3 regions of the Bacillus bruguierae genome follow, and region 1 is predicted to be linked to each of the others. Evidence: riboswitches for the same ligand, from Rfam matches in the RefSeq annotation. Region 1 holds a riboswitch; each other region holds the start of a gene.
The links. Region 1 has a riboswitch for S-adenosylmethionine ahead of metK (methionine adenosyltransferase). Riboswitches for the same ligand answer to the same signal wherever they lie in the genome.

Region 1 (5,206 bases):
CGGAGAACCGAAGCATGTTGAGAATGTTGCTTGTGGTGAAGTAATACCGCGCTCAGTTCCTGCTAGTTTACTAGTGTAACCGCTTAAGAAATGATACATAGCTTGCTCTTTCGTTAATTTACTGATTGGAGGCAATACGCCAAATGCATCAGCAGTTAAGAAAATAATTGTATTTGGATGACCTGCAACGCTAGGTAATACGATGTTATCAATTGCATCAATTGGATAAGCTGCACGTGTATTTTCTGTTAATGCAGTGTCATCGTAATTTGCAATGCGTGTCTGATCATTAATCATAACGTTTTCTAAAACAGAGCCGAATTTAATCGCGTCAAAGATTTGTGGCTCTTTCTCGCGAGATAAGTTCACACATTTCGCATAGCAACCGCCTTCGATATTAAATACACCGTTATCAGACCAGCCGTGCTCGTCATCACCAATTAATTTGCGGTGCGGATCAGCAGATAATGTTGTTTTCCCTGTTCCAGATAAACCGAAGAATAAAGCAACATCGCCTTCTTCACCTACGTTTGCAGAGCAGTGCATAGATAAAATATCTTGCTCTGGAAGTAAGTAGTTCATAATAGAGAAGATTGATTTTTTCATTTCGCCAGCGTATTCGGTACCCCCGATTAACACGATACGCTTTTCAAAAGAAACAATAATAAACGTTTCTGAATTCGTGCCGTCGACTTCTGGATCTGCTTTGAAGTTTGGTGCAGATACAATTGTGAACTGTGCATCATGACTTTTTAATTCTTCTTCAGTTGGACGAATGAATAATTGATGCGCAAATAAGTTATGCCAAGCGTATTCATTAATAACTTGAAGAGGAAGACGGGAGTTGCGGTCTGCTCCTGCAAATCCTTTGAATACGAATAGTTCTTCTTTATCTTTTAAGTATTCTAGCACTTTTGCATATAATTTATTAAAATGCTCTTCAGAAATTGGTTGGTTTACAGATCCCCAAGCAATTTTATCCGTAACAGATGCTTCGTCTACAATAAATTTATCTTTCGGAGAACGTCCTGTATATTTTCCTGTTGAAACAGAAACAGCGCCAGTAGAAGTTAATCGACCTTCTTTTCTCATTAATACCTTTTCCGTTAATTGCGGAACGCTCAATTGAACCTGTGCATTGCTTCCGTTCAATAGTTCATGTAATCCAATTTGGACATTCGCAGTACTCATATTTATATACCATCCTTTATTTGATTTATGAATATTCATCGTAATCCCCACTAAAAGTATAACACAATCATATAAATAATGTATACTATTTATTTATTTTTGTTTGTGTTATTATCTTATTTTTTCCATAAATTTCTGTGGTTAAAAACTTATAGGAATATGTGTATATGGATTGACAAATGAAAGTCATTTCTTTAGTATAGTTGAGGACGGATACTCTCTTATCCCGAGCTGGCGGAGGGACAGGCCCGATGAAGCCCGGCAACCTCACTTGCATGCAAGGCAAGCAAGTGAATAGGTGCTTAAACCTGTGCGAGGCTAATGGTCTCGAACGATAAGAGCGAAGGGCAAAAAGCAGTATGCAAGTAGCAAATAAAACCTTTCCTCTATAAGGAAAGGTTTTTCTTTTGCACTTGTATGGGAAAATACATGAATGTCGCAGTTTGTGGCAAATTAAGGATGAGTTCCGTACAATATATACAATTACTGTAGGGAGGTTTACCACATGACAAAAAAACGTCATCTGTTCACATCTGAATCTGTAACTGAAGGACATCCAGATAAAATTTGTGACCAAATTTCTGATTCTATTTTAGATGCAATCTTAGCAAAAGATGCAAACGCACGTGTAGCTTGTGAAACAACAGTAACAACTGGTTTAGTATTGGTAGCGGGAGAGATTACAACTTCTACTTATGTAGATATTCCAAAAATCGTTCGCGAAACAATTCAAGGAATCGGTTATACTCGTGCAAAATACGGATTCGATGCAGAAACTTGTGCAGTTTTAACATCTATCGATGAACAATCTGCTGACATCGCAATGGGTGTTGACCAAGCGTTAGAAGCACGCGAAGGTCAAATGACTGACGAAGAGATTGAAGCAATCGGTGCTGGCGACCAAGGTTTAATGTTTGGTTTTGCATGTAATGAAACAAAAGAATTAATGCCACTTCCAATCTCACTAGCTCACAAATTAGCTCGTCGTTTAACGGAAGTTCGTAAGGATGATACATTACCATACTTACGTCCAGACGGTAAAACACAAGTAACAGTTGAGTATGATGAAAATGGTAAACCAGTTCGCGTCGATACAATCGTAATTTCTACGCAACATCATCCAGAAATTGCTTGGGAACAAATCGATCGCAACTTAAAAGAGTTCGTAATTAAACCAGTTGTACCAGCTGAATTAATCGATGAAGAAACAAAATTCTTCATTAATCCAACTGGCCGCTTCGTTATCGGTGGACCACAAGGGGATGCTGGCTTAACAGGTCGTAAAATTATCGTAGATACTTACGGCGGATATGCTCGTCACGGCGGCGGTGCATTCTCTGGTAAGGATGCAACAAAAGTTGACCGCTCTGCAGCATACGCAGCTCGTTACGTTGCGAAAAACATCGTAGCAGCAGGACTTGCTGACAAAGCAGAAGTACAACTTGCATATGCAATCGGCGTAGCACAACCAGTATCTATCTCTGTTGATACATTCGGCACAGGTAAAGTATCTGAAGAAGTACTAGTAGAACTAGTTCGCAACAACTTCGATCTTCGCCCAGCTGGTATCATCAAAATGTTAGACTTACGTCGCCCAATTTACAAACAAACAGCAGCTTACGGCCACTTCGGACGTACTGATGTAGATCTTTCATGGGAACGTACAGACAAAGCTGAAACTTTAAAAGAACAAGCTGGTCTATAATATAGGAAGAAAAAAGCTTTGCGCGTGTGCGCAAAGCTTTTTTTATTTTTGGAAATACATTAAGTTCTCTTTATAAGCTGTGTTCAAACAATGATGTATATTCTTATAGAGAATAATTGCTTATTTTAAAAATATGCAAGGCTGTTTGACTATGTTAGATGGTGTTGTTTCACAAAAAAATGCAAGAAATGACTTGATTTAGCGGTCGAATCTTGAAACAATACTCGATTTTTAATGTTGATTTTTTAGTAACTTATGAAATAAATGTTTCTGTAGTTACCCGATTTTAAGTTAATTAGTAAGCTTAAAGCTTGTATAGTTACATGGACACAATTTAGCTAAAGCTTTATAATCTTCTTTAAGAAAGAGCATGTATTTATATATGGACTGTAGGTGATAAATATAATTACGTTTTTAAAGTAGTGAGTGGCGAATGAAAGAAGGAACTTTTATTGTTTAAATAACGTATAAGCTAAATAATTATCTTTATAAATGACAAACTGAAGGAGGCCAAATTGATGAAAATTTTAAAACGATTAGATAGTGATATGAATGATTTACACCTAATTTGTTTTCCATTTGCTGGAGGATATTCTGCCTCATTTCGTCCACTGCATAAATACTTGCGAGGTACTTGTACAATGCACGTAGTAGAGCCGCCTGGACATGGTACAAACACGATGCCTTTAGAATCTAATTTTGAAAATCTAGTAAATTTATATAGACAAATGTTGTTAGAGTTCAAAAATGATCGTTTTATTTTGTTTGGACATAGTATGGGGGGACTAATGGTCTACCGTCTTTTGCAAGAACTAGAGATGGAAGGTGTGTACCCAGAAGTAGCTATTATTTCTGCTATTCAAGCTCCAAATATAAAAAGGAAGAAAATGTCACAACTCGGTCGCGAGGAGTTTGTGAATTATGTTGCTAAATTAGGGGGAATACCTGAAGAATTATTAGAAAATAAAGATATTTTGGATTATTTTTTACCTTCTTTAAGGTCAGACTATCGTGCTTTAGAAGAATTTAAACATAAAAATCATACAATAGTTCAAACACCAGTACATATATTTAATGGTAGGCAGGATTATAAATGTTTTAATAACCAAACAGAATGGAGTCAGTGGATACAGACGGTAAATTATCATGATTTTGACGGTGGGCATATGTTTCCTTTGTCAAATCCTGAAAAAGTAGCATTAAAAATCCAACAAATTCTTCAAAATATAGGGATATATCATTATTAAAGAAGTAGGTTAAGTTCCTACTTCTTTCATTTTAAACAAATCTGTATAGTTTTTGATTATAATCTCTTTTGGAAAGTATGGATTCGTAGCACACACAGCCATATGATAGTTAGTATCAATTGGATAAGTTTTCAGAAAGACATCGGGTTGCATTTTGGGTACATCAATAGAGGCACCCTTTTTTGGATCGAATTGGACTGAAAATGAATTAAGTGGAATTGTTAATCCTTTTCCTACTTGTTTTACATAGCTTTCCTTCATAGACCACAGTTGGTAAAAGTAAGAAGTTCTTTTAGAAATATCCGTATTCATAAGATCTAAATATTCTTTTGTACTAAAAAAATGTTTTGCAATATCTAAGTCAATAGATTTTACTTTCTCAATATCGATTCCTATAGGAGCATGATCTACAGCAAGAACAACCCAACATCCAGAATGAGATATATTATAGTTAAAGGACTCTAAATTGACAGCGTATGGCTTGCCATAACTATTATTAGAAAAATGAATTTCATGGTTAGAGATTCCGAACTTTTCTTTTATAATGTGACGAACGAGTATTTCCCCAATTAAAGTCCTTTCCATATCTTCTCTAAATTTATATCTTTCTATTTTTCTCCGCGTACTTAATGAAATAATTTGCATCATACGCTGAAATTCATCATCCGAAGGTGATTTATCAATATGAACGGCATATATTTTCATTTAACCCACTCCTTTGTTGGAATTATTAAAAAAATAATAATACACTCAGCCAAGAAGAAATTAACATAGCTCCTTTTTAATAATTTATATATATTTATTTTAATTTTCTGACATAGGATTACTGCTATGCAGAATACAACATGACCGCTTCTATGCATGGCCATATGCTCCCGCCCACCTAAAAAAAGGAGGGTTTTATGTCGATTTTTTAATTTTATATATACTAACTAAATTAGTATAGAGATTTTTAGCTTTATTATATAATCCGCGTGTTAAATATTCCATAATATTCTAAATCTATAACGAGATGAGAGTAGTTGTATGAACACAACTTAGCGAAGTCCTTGCAATAATGGAC
Region 2 (5,206 bases), on a different contig from region 1:
AATATATATGAAACACATTTACAGGTAAGTGATTTAGAAAGGGCAATTGATTTTTACAAAAATAAACTAGGATTAAAGCTAGCAAGAAAATCAATTGAAAGGAAAGTAGCCTTTTTTTGGATAGGAGAGGATAGACACCAAATGCTAGGGTTATGGGAAAAGTCAAAAGATGCTTCTATTCAGCTTAAACATTTTGCTTTTGGAGTAGACTTAGAGTTTTTAAAGTGTTCTAAAATTTGGCTAGAAGAAAGAGGATTAGAGGTAATTGGAAGCCAAGAAAAAGGGAATGAAGAGCCTATTGTCCAAAGTTGGATGCCAGCAGCAAGTGTGTATTTTCTCGATTGTGATGGGAACAAGCTGGAATTCATTTCTCTATTATTTGATGAACCAAACGAGCTTGGGTATGTACCTTATTTAAGTGAATGGGAGAAGGAGTTAGAGAATAAAAAGATTTAAGAAAAATTTTTACGATGTAAAAGGATTACAGTGTGTTGTTGTAACTGGAATTGTTCAATTATAGACACATTTTCATAAAAAGTCGAAGAATGAAATTATATATAATGAATATTGAAAATCATTTTCGATTTTGAGGTGTTTATATGATAAAACCAGTAATTCCGAAGCAACATGGTGCATGGGCGATGCTTCTAATTCCGTTTTTGCTGAGTGCTTTCATTGGCAAAGCAACATGGCAACACATACCACTTTTTTTAGCATGGTTATTTGTCTATTTAGCAACATATCCCTTTCTAATGTATATGAAACAAAGGCGACAAAAGCGCTATTTACACTGGGCGCTCATATATTTTAGTCTTGCTATTTTGTTCGGTGTAATTTCCCTTACATACGAGTGGAGAATTCTCTTTTTTGCAATATATATGATTCCATTATTTTTTATAAACATTTATTTTGCTCGTCAAAAGAATGAACGAGCATTACTGAATGACGTTAGTGCTATTATCGTTTTTTGTATTGGTGGCATGATCAGTTATTATTTCACAATGAAAACAATTGATGAAACAGCATGGCTGATTGCACTTGTTTCATTTTTATACTTTATGGGAAGTACGTTCTATGTGAAAACGATGATTCGAGAAAAGAAAAATCCAATATATCGGTGGATTTCATGGGGATATCATTTAGTACTTGTAGTTGGTACGTTCATTGTGTCTCCTTGGTTTGTCATTGCGTTTATTCCAAGTTGCATTCGTGCGATTGTGTTGTATGGTAAAAAAGTAACTATTTTAAAGGTTGGTGTGTGGGAAATCGTCAATTCAGTTTATTTTTTCATTGCTACTACAGTATTATTTCAATTAAAGGGCTGATAGTAAGTTCATGAGTTAAAAAGTAAGCATGATTCATACGTGCTTACTTTTTTGGTGTAGATTTTTTATTCCTGAGCCAAAACTTCCGCTGTACTATCACATTGTTGCAGTGCATGTTGAACAGCTTGCAAAGATTGTTCAATCCGTTGACGATTATCTGATTTCTCTACTGTTTGTAAGGCATTTTGTAAACAGTTCTTTGCTTCGTGTAAAGCTTGACAAGAATCTTGAACGTGACCGCGTGCATTTTTTTGCATGAGTGCACACCTCCTTTGGGCGTATACATTTGTAGTATGAGCAAAACGAAAGAAAATATCATAGCATTCTAAAAAATAAATCCTGATTATTCTTATAAGAATTGACTTTTTGAATTACACTCATTATAGTAAGAGATAAAGTGAATATTTTCTTATCCAGAGAGGTGGAGGGACTGGCCCGATGAAACCCAGCAACCGCGATGCAGGTGCTAATTCCAGCAGAACAGTTTTGTTCTGAAAGATAAGAAGGAAGAGATATGATCTACTTCTTCTTATCGAAGAGGTTTTTTTATTGTAAAAAAACCGATAATGAAAGATGGGCAACGAGAAGAAAGGAGTAGGTGGACTATGACGCTTGAAAAATATATTACACTACGTAATGCAATTTATAAATATATGGAAGAAAAGGAAGAGCCGATTACATTATTGGATATTCAACAACATATCGCTACTGAACATAAAGGGAAATTTGCGAAGAAGATGCTGCAGCAATTTTACTTACTACGACTGCTAGATGAGTTAAAGTTGGATGGGAAAATTACTTTAGCAGAGCCATACAAATATATAGATGATAAAGGTATTTACTACACGGTAAAATAATATAGAGGGAGTTATTCTCCCTTTTTTATAGTAATATTTGTTTGAAAATTACTTTTATTTGATAAGTGTTATGTAGTTAAAAAGACTGTGCTATGCAGTCTTTTTAAAAGGAAATGGTGCTGAGTGTGTAGTGTTCAAAAATTAAATGTGCCCCGAAAGATGGGCGTTCTCGGCTAACAAATAAAAAAGACACCATCGCCGAATAGGTGTCTGTTGCTTTGTAAAAGGGGCTTGCCCTTCGACATGTATTAGAATAGCATGTGAGTATAGAAAAAGTCAAAAGGGAATTAAAGGAAGGTGTTGTTTACAATGAACATATTAATTGTATATGCACATCCAAAGCCTTATAGTTTCAACGGTGCAATTTTGAAACAAGTGAAAAATAGTAAACGAGAAAAAAGAGAGAAATGGCTGCAAAAGATATATAAAAAGGTAATAAGATTATGAAAAATAGGGAACTGATCTACAAAATTGCGAATGTATGTAAAAGAGATGATGATTTGTTTTGTTCTTATCTTGATTGTTTATTTGGTATAAAGGAGAATAGCAAGCAATTTTCTAAAGTCAAACAAGAAGTTCGAGAAGAGTATCTTATAAGAGGTATTTGTAAGAGAGAGGTAGACATTTTAGTAGAACAAAGTGAACAAGTTGCAGATTTGCATATACCTAAGTTGCTCCGATGGGAATTTTTACAGGAAAATGTTCATTATATAGAAGAGATCTGTTCAATGGTATTTCAGTTAAAACCTTTATGTTTTTCAGAAGAACAATGGAAATATGTAATTTCAATTATAGAGAAAGAGCTGTCATGAGACAGCTCTTTTCGTAACAAAAACTTTGAAAATTTTAACTTAATTAGAGGGCTCTTTCTGTAAGTGATTCGCGATTTGTAAATACATATTTCCATATGCGGAGTGTATTTCTCCATTATGATTAGCATTGGAAGAAAAATGAACGATAACCATATGTGCAGTTGGATCGATATATAATCTTTGTCCATAACTGCCAAATACTTCGAATGCTTCGTGCTCGTTATGGGAGATCCACCATTGATTATGGTAAGAATATCCCTCACCATCACCAACTGGGAGTTCGTATTTTTGTATATGCTTAATTTCTTCAATAATAGAAGAAGAAATAATTTGTTTCCCGTCATATACGCCATTGTCTATAATCATCTTCCCGAATCTTGCCATGTCTCGAGCGGTGGTATTTAATCCTGCACTTGCCTGTTCCACTCCTGTTTCGTCAACAACGTAATAAGCATTTTCTTCTGCGCCAATCGGCGACCAAATACGTTCGCTTATTAGATCTGCGAGTGATTTTCCTGTTACAGTACGAATAATCCATGCGAGTGTTTCAGCAGAACCATTATTATATGAAAATGTTTCTCCTGGAGCAGCGGTTTCATTTGCTTCTAGCAACATGTCATAAATTGTTACCGGTCCATCATAGTTTTTACTGCGAGGAAGAATGTTGCTTGCTAAATATAATTGTGCATCTTGATTTTCTAATCCAGCTTGTTTGAAACCATGAGTTGGATATTCTACTGAAACTTGCATATCTAATAGTTGTTGAATTGTTGCTATTCCAAATGGTGTTCCTTTTAATTCTTTTACATAAGTTTCTGCAGTTGCGTTAGGTTGTAGCTTTCCTTCTTCAATGAGGGTATTAACGAGCAACCCTGTAAATACTTTTGCTACCGATGCCATACCGTGTGGTTCGTTTTCTTTATATCCATGAAAGTACCGTTCGTACACAAGCTTTCCATCATGCAAAACAATGAAAGCATCTGTTTTATGTTTTTCTAATAGTTGCTGAACCGTTGTATTATGGTCATTTTCATCTGTAATTTGTAGATTATCTAGATTTTGCAAATTAGCCCGGATTGATGATATGTAATTTGGATTTTTAGCGACAATCTTTGTTAAAGTAAATTCGCGCATATGTGAATATGACCAGCGAAGATACGGATCTTGTAACCAGTTGTTTTTCGTTGCTGTTTGTCTTGAAGAAAAACTTTTATTTGGATTGAATAATGTAAATCCCATACCAGTCAATATACATACAAAAATTAAAATGATTAAAATAAGCGAGGATTTTTTAAATCTCATAATAAGCCTCCTTCTCATTTTATTATAAGAGATAAGCTTATAAAGAAGCAAAAAAAAGGAGAGTAAACGTAGAAGTTTACTCTCTCTTATAGTATTAAGCAGATAATTTTTCTTGTGTTGTTTGCTTTTGGAACTTTTGTTTATGTCCATGAAGAAAATAGTAAATCAGTAATGTAAATGCAACGATAATCGAAGAAATAAAATACATATGATGATAACTTGAATGTGCTGCGATAATTCCTAGTACGAAAGAGCCAATACCAATCCCTGTATCGAAGAATGAGAAATAAGTGGCTGTTGCAGATCCGCGCCTGTGATTTGGTGCGACACTAACTGCAATTGTTTGGAAGCTTGGAATTAGAGTTCCATATCCAAAGCCAATAAGTACGCCAGCAGCAAGTAACCAAAATGGCGTTTGTGCTTGGCTTAAAACAAACATTCCAATCATAAAGATAATAATAGATGGATAAATGAGAACATTTTCTCCGAACCGATCGAATATTTTTCCTGAAAATGGTCTGGAAATAACAACTACAACTGCGTATACAACAAAGAAATAACTTGCAATATCAGCCATACCAAGCTCTTTTGCATAAACGGGAATAAATGAAAGAATACCGCTATAGGAAAAGGAAAGTACGCAACCTGTGAGAGCAATTGGAATTGTGGAAGGCTCAATTAAATCTTTCCATTGCATCTGTTTCTTTTCGCTGTTGACAGTTGTTTTTTCGTTAGGGATATTTACTAATAGTCCACATAGAAAAGCAAGTATAGAAAATATAGAACAAATGATAAATAAACCTGTAAATGAGAATTTAGAAATAATCGTTAAACCTAAAAAAGGACCGATAACCATCGGTAAGCTCATAAACACTCCATAATAACCAAGTGCTTCACCGCGCCTGTGGGG
Region 3 (5,206 bases), on a different contig from region 1:
ATGTTGTTTCAATTTTTTCAGATTCTAAAATATCAAATGTTTCTCCATCGTATAATAAATCAATTGCTTTTTCTGTTCCTAGCTTGCTACCGCCTTTAATAAGTACATATTTTGTCCCTAAAGCATGGATTTTTTCAGCAGCTTGCTTCATATCTTCAAGTGAGCTAATTTTGACGCCACTCAGTTGATACGCTTCAAATAAGTTTGGTGTTACAATTAAAGCTTTTGGAACGAGTTTGTCACGTAAGCAGTCATTTGTTTCTGGATGAAGTGCTTCATCTGCGCCCTTGCATACCATAACTGGGTCTACTACTACGTTTTGTAGATTATGTTTCTCAATTGTTTCAGCAACAAGTTCAATAATTTCAACAGAGCCAAGCATACCTGTTTTTAATGCATCAACGCCAACGCCTTCAATTGTTGTTTCTAATTGTGGTTTTAATGTAGACGCAGGAATTGGGAACACGTTATGTGCCCAACCGTTATGCGGGTCCATTGTTACGATTGTTGTAAGAGCTGTCATACCGTATACACCAAGCTCTTGGAATGTTTTTAAGTCTGCTTGCATACCAGCGCCGCCGCTCGTATCCGATCCAGCAATTGTAAGTGCTTTATTTAATGACATTGTGAAAGCCCCCTCGGGTGATAGAATGAAAACTACATTTTTAATTATTATATCAATGTTATGAGGAAGTACAAAGCGAAAAAAGAAAGTAGTTAAATATGTTTTAATTAACAAAACAAGCAGTACCAACGCTTTTATAGCGGTAGTACTGCTTGTTTATTTTCTTACTTTATTTTTGTTCCATCTCCTCTTGTTTATTCCCATTATGATTAGGAAGTGGAAAAAGATTACCAATCATTGCAGCTCCAATCATTGGTAACAATAAATTAATTGGGAAGAACATAAGTAATAATAATGTAATAGCGATTGGTTTTCGTACTGCATAGCTTGAAATGGCTGTTGTCACAATAGCTACAGAAGCAACTGGGTCTAACGGTATGACAGTAGCCACAGCATATCCAATACTTGCACCAGCGAATATAATCGGAAAAATATGTCCACCACGCCAACCTGTACTTAAACAGACTGCCGTTACACATAATTTTAAAACTCCTGAAAGAAGCAGCATCCAAAATGATAATGCTGTCCATTCATGGACTAAGTCTTTTAATTGATGTTCTCCTGAAAACATTGTGTAGGGTAGTAAAGTTCCGGCAATCCCTAAAAGAATGCCACCTATAATTCCCAATGTGACTTTATATTCTTGAAAAGGATGAACGATTTTTTCAAATATATATTCTATCTTGAAATAAAAATAGCCTACACCAGCTCCTATACAAATCAGAGGTAAAAAGGCAATCCATTCCTGAAGTGAAAAAGACCCTTTCCCAAAATCAACAATAAAAGATCCTCGATTATCAAACTTACTAAGTAATAAATAAACAGAAAAACCAGCAAAAGTAGTAGCGAGATATACAATAGTTTTTTTTCCTTTGGAAATTTCGTCAATTGGTTTATTCTCATTTTCACTCGGAGCTAAATAACCGAATAATGGCGCATTAAAAATAACACTTAAAGTAGCACCAATTCCAATTTCAGTTAATCCCTTCATTCCTTTTAAAGCGAAATGAAAACGATCTCCAACCCACGTACAAAGTCCACCGATAATTCCAACAAGTGCTGCTTCCGGTCCTAAGCTTGCACCAAATATTAAAACAATAATAGCTGTTAACGTAGATTTATGTACAAAACTATACTCAATTCTACCTGTTTTTTTATATTCGCCCATTACTTCTGGCATTAAACGCGGGTATGTACCGAAGTATTTTTGTGACAGTCCGACAAGAACACCGCCAATCATTGTTACACAAATTGTATAATAAGGTGGTAATGAAAATTCTTTGGGTAAATATCCCCAAATAAAGTGAATTCCAGCATTTGTGGTAACTAAAAATAACCAGACTGTAGCACCAACTATAGAACCTAGAAACATACCGTACATGATAAGTAAAGAATGCATGCCTCTTCTAATAGTCATTTTTATGCCTCCTTTATGTTACATTCTTGTTATGAAAAATTTAGAGATTCTGATACGAGAATAATTATGCTTATATATGTTATGACAGCTCTTTTTTACATTTTTGTAAAAAGACTTACTGAAGAGTAATTTATATAAAAGATAGAGAATTACCTATAGTGTTTAATATTAAAGGATTTATATGAATTTTATTTGAAATTCATATGAAAAATGTGCAGCAACATAGTTATTAAGTTAAGTTTTTAATCCCCATAAAGAAAAAATATCACTTTATAATAAGTGATGTGGCAACATTTGTATAAGTAGCGTTGTGAAAAATAGCATTTTCAAGGTTACCTTAATGAATTAAATATAACTCTTTCATTTTACATAGTAAGTAAGGTTTTTTAAATGTATTTTTGGTCTTTAAATAGAACATTTCCTGTATTTTTTCAAATTTATCCCGCTATTTGTGGGCAGTAAGACCCCCACCTCAAGATTCAGAGAGAAGGCATTGTCTAGTTCCAGTGGCTAGAATGTTCGGTGGCTTCGCTTCTTCCTACGAGGTAAAATACACATCTACGTCAGAAGCTCCATCCCCCTCACATTCTGGACGAGCCGATTCTACTTTTCTAAAGAAGATAGGTGGGGAAGTCAAAAGCCTGATTGGGCGTTTTTTTATCAGTAAGGAATGAAAAATCCCCCACTTCAAGAGGCATTGGCCGATAAGTGGGGGTAGTTCAAATTATTGACGAATAATTCCTTGGAAGGATCCTTCCAATACTTTTTTACCATTTTGATTAAAGCATTCTGCCTTTGAAACAGCAATTATTCGATCTGCTTGTTTTTCATGATGAATAAGTGTGACTTCACATCGAACAGTATCTCCGGTAAAGACTGGGCGTAAGAAAGTAAGCTCCACATCTCTTGCAATAAAATTTAAATCGCCGCCAATTTTTGTAGGTAATGTTGCAACGAGTAATCCTTGTACCATTACGCGTCCATGTTCATCTGGAACAACATGATGTTCACCAGCATCACCAGAAATTTTACTAAATAGCTCTACATCCTCTCTCGTAAATGATTTTTCAAAAGTTAAAATTTCTCCGACTTTCATGTATCTATCGCCTCCTATTGGTTTATGAATGAGTTATCATTCATACTTTTAATTTTACAGAATATTCTTTATTTGGTAAAGTTCAGCGGTAGAGGGAATAAAACAGTTAATGAAATACTTTGGAAATATTCAGAAAAATATATTGACATGAGGAAATAGTTTCTATAAAATCATCGGTAATTGCATAAGTCTTATCAAGAATAGGTGGAGGGAACGGGCCCTATGAAACCTTGGCAACAGCCGTAAATCGGAATTGTGCCAAATCCTGCAGGTATTTCCTGAAAGATAAGAAAGGCTACATGGCGAGCGTTTATCTAAGCTGCTTCTTTCTTATTTAGGAAAGAAGCAGTTTTTTATTTTATATAAAAGAAAGGAGTTTGGGAAATGGGAGAATCATGGGGAAAAGGAACGATTTGCGTGCAAGGTGGCTATACGCCGAAAAATGGTGAACCGCGTGTTTTGCCGCTTTATCAAAGTACAACGTATAAATATGACACTTCTGATGATTTAGCAGCTCTCTTTAATTTGGAGGCAGAAGGATATATTTATACGCGTATTGGCAACCCGACACTTGCGGCATTTGAGCAGAAGTTGACAGAGTTAGAGGGCGGTGTTGGTGCGGTTGCAACCGCATCAGGGCAAGCTGCGATTATGCTAGCGGTATTAAATATTTGTAACAGCGGCGATCATTTGCTCTGCTCATCAACAGTATATGGCGGTACATTTAATTTATTTGCAGTTAGTCTTAAGAAGCTTGGGATTGAGGTTACGTTCTTTAATCCAAACCTATCTGCTGATAAAATTGTTGCCCTCGCAAATGAGAAAACAAAGCTTGTGTATGCGGAATCGCTTGGAAATCCTGCGATGAATGTACTGAATTTTAAAGAGTTTTCTGATGCGGCAAAAGAGCTTGGAATACCGTTTATTGTGGATAATACGTTAGCGACACCGTATTTATGTCATGCATTTGAACATGGTGCAAACATTGTTGTTCATTCTACAACGAAATATATTGATGGTCATGCAAGCTCACTTGGCGGCATTGTCATTGATGGGGGAAATTTCGATTGGAGTAAATTTCCTGAATTTGTTGAACCAGATCCGAGCTATCATGGTGTGAACTATGTGAAAAAGTTCGGGCAAGCAGCATACATTGTGAAAGCTCGTGTACAGTTATTAAGAGACTATGGAAATTGTATGAGCCCATTCAATGCGTACATGAGCAATATTGGCTTAGAAACGTTGCATCTTCGTATGGAGCGACATAGTCAAAATGCATTAGCTGTTGCACAGTGGTTATCGCAGCATGAGCGCGTTGATTGGGTCAATTATCCTGGACTTCAAAATAATGAAAATTATGCATTGGCGCAAAAATATTTACCGAAAGGTGCGAGTGGTGTTTTGACATTTGGAGTAAAAGGAGGTCTTGAATCTGCTAAACAGTTTATTAAAGATGTGAAGCTTGCCACATTGGTGACGCATGTTGCAGATGTAAGAACTTGTGTCATTCACCCTGCAAGCACAACGCATCGTCAGCTTACAGAAGAGCAGCAGCGTTTAGCAGGTGTAACGCCTGATTTAATTCGATTATCGGTTGGTATTGAAGATGCGGCGGATATTATTGCTGATTTAAAAGCAGCACTTTCTGGAGGAAAACAGTATGCCGATCATCATTGATAAAGATTTACCAGCTCGTAAAGTATTACAAAATGAAAATATTTTTGTGATGACGAAAGAGCGAGCAGAAACGCAAGATATTCGTGCCTTGAAGATTGCTATTTTAAATTTAATGCCAACAAAACAAGAAACAGAAACGCATTTGCTTCGTTTAATTGGAAATACACCGCTTCAACTCGATGTCCATTTACTTCATATGGGGTCCCATACATCAAGAAATGTAACTCAGGAGCATTTAACAAGCTTTTATAAGACATTTCATGATATTGAAGGAGAAAAATTTGACGGGCTCATCATTACGGGTGCTCCGGTTGAAACACTTACTTTCGAAGAGGTAGATTATTGGGAAGAACTGAAGAAAATTATGGCTTATTCGAAGACACATGTTACA

Region 2: linked by a shared signal. The riboswitch ahead of WAZ07_RS14610 (hypothetical protein) and the one ahead of metK (methionine adenosyltransferase) in region 1 are both predicted to bind S-adenosylmethionine.
Region 3: linked by a shared signal. The riboswitch ahead of WAZ07_RS06715 (bifunctional O-acetylhomoserine aminocarboxypropyltransferase/cysteine synthase) and the one ahead of metK (methionine adenosyltransferase) in region 1 are both predicted to bind S-adenosylmethionine.

What each region holds. Positions count from the first base shown of each region.
Region 1 is NZ_JBAWSX010000012.1:132,780-137,985, forward strand. It holds gene pckA (phosphoenolpyruvate carboxykinase (ATP)) at 1-1,191, opposite strand, end outside; SAM riboswitch class I at 1,410-1,532, shown strand; gene metK (methionine adenosyltransferase) at 1,697-2,896, shown strand; gene WAZ07_RS18775 (thioesterase II family protein) at 3,412-4,143, shown strand; gene WAZ07_RS18780 (4'-phosphopantetheinyl transferase family protein) at 4,153-4,848, opposite strand.
Region 2 is NZ_JBAWSX010000008.1:79,204-84,409, reverse strand. It holds gene WAZ07_RS14625 (VOC family protein) at 1-456, shown strand, start outside; gene WAZ07_RS14620 (YwiC-like family protein) at 603-1,325, shown strand; gene WAZ07_RS14615 (hypothetical protein) at 1,391-1,582, opposite strand; SAM riboswitch class I at 1,732-1,830, shown strand; gene WAZ07_RS14610 (hypothetical protein) at 1,931-2,182, shown strand; gene WAZ07_RS14605 (hypothetical protein) at 2,492-2,629, shown strand; gene WAZ07_RS14600 (group-specific protein) at 2,626-2,994, shown strand; gene WAZ07_RS14595 (serine hydrolase domain-containing protein) at 3,034-4,296, opposite strand; gene WAZ07_RS14590 (MFS transporter) at 4,391-5,206, opposite strand, start outside.
Region 3 is NZ_JBAWSX010000003.1:5,715-10,920, forward strand. It holds gene pdxK (pyridoxine/pyridoxal/pyridoxamine kinase) at 1-625, opposite strand, end outside; gene WAZ07_RS06705 (chloride channel protein) at 795-2,042, opposite strand; gene WAZ07_RS06710 (hotdog family protein) at 2,767-3,138, opposite strand; SAM riboswitch class I at 3,327-3,430, shown strand; gene WAZ07_RS06715 (bifunctional O-acetylhomoserine aminocarboxypropyltransferase/cysteine synthase) at 3,523-4,815, shown strand; gene metA (homoserine O-acetyltransferase MetA) at 4,799-5,206, shown strand, end outside.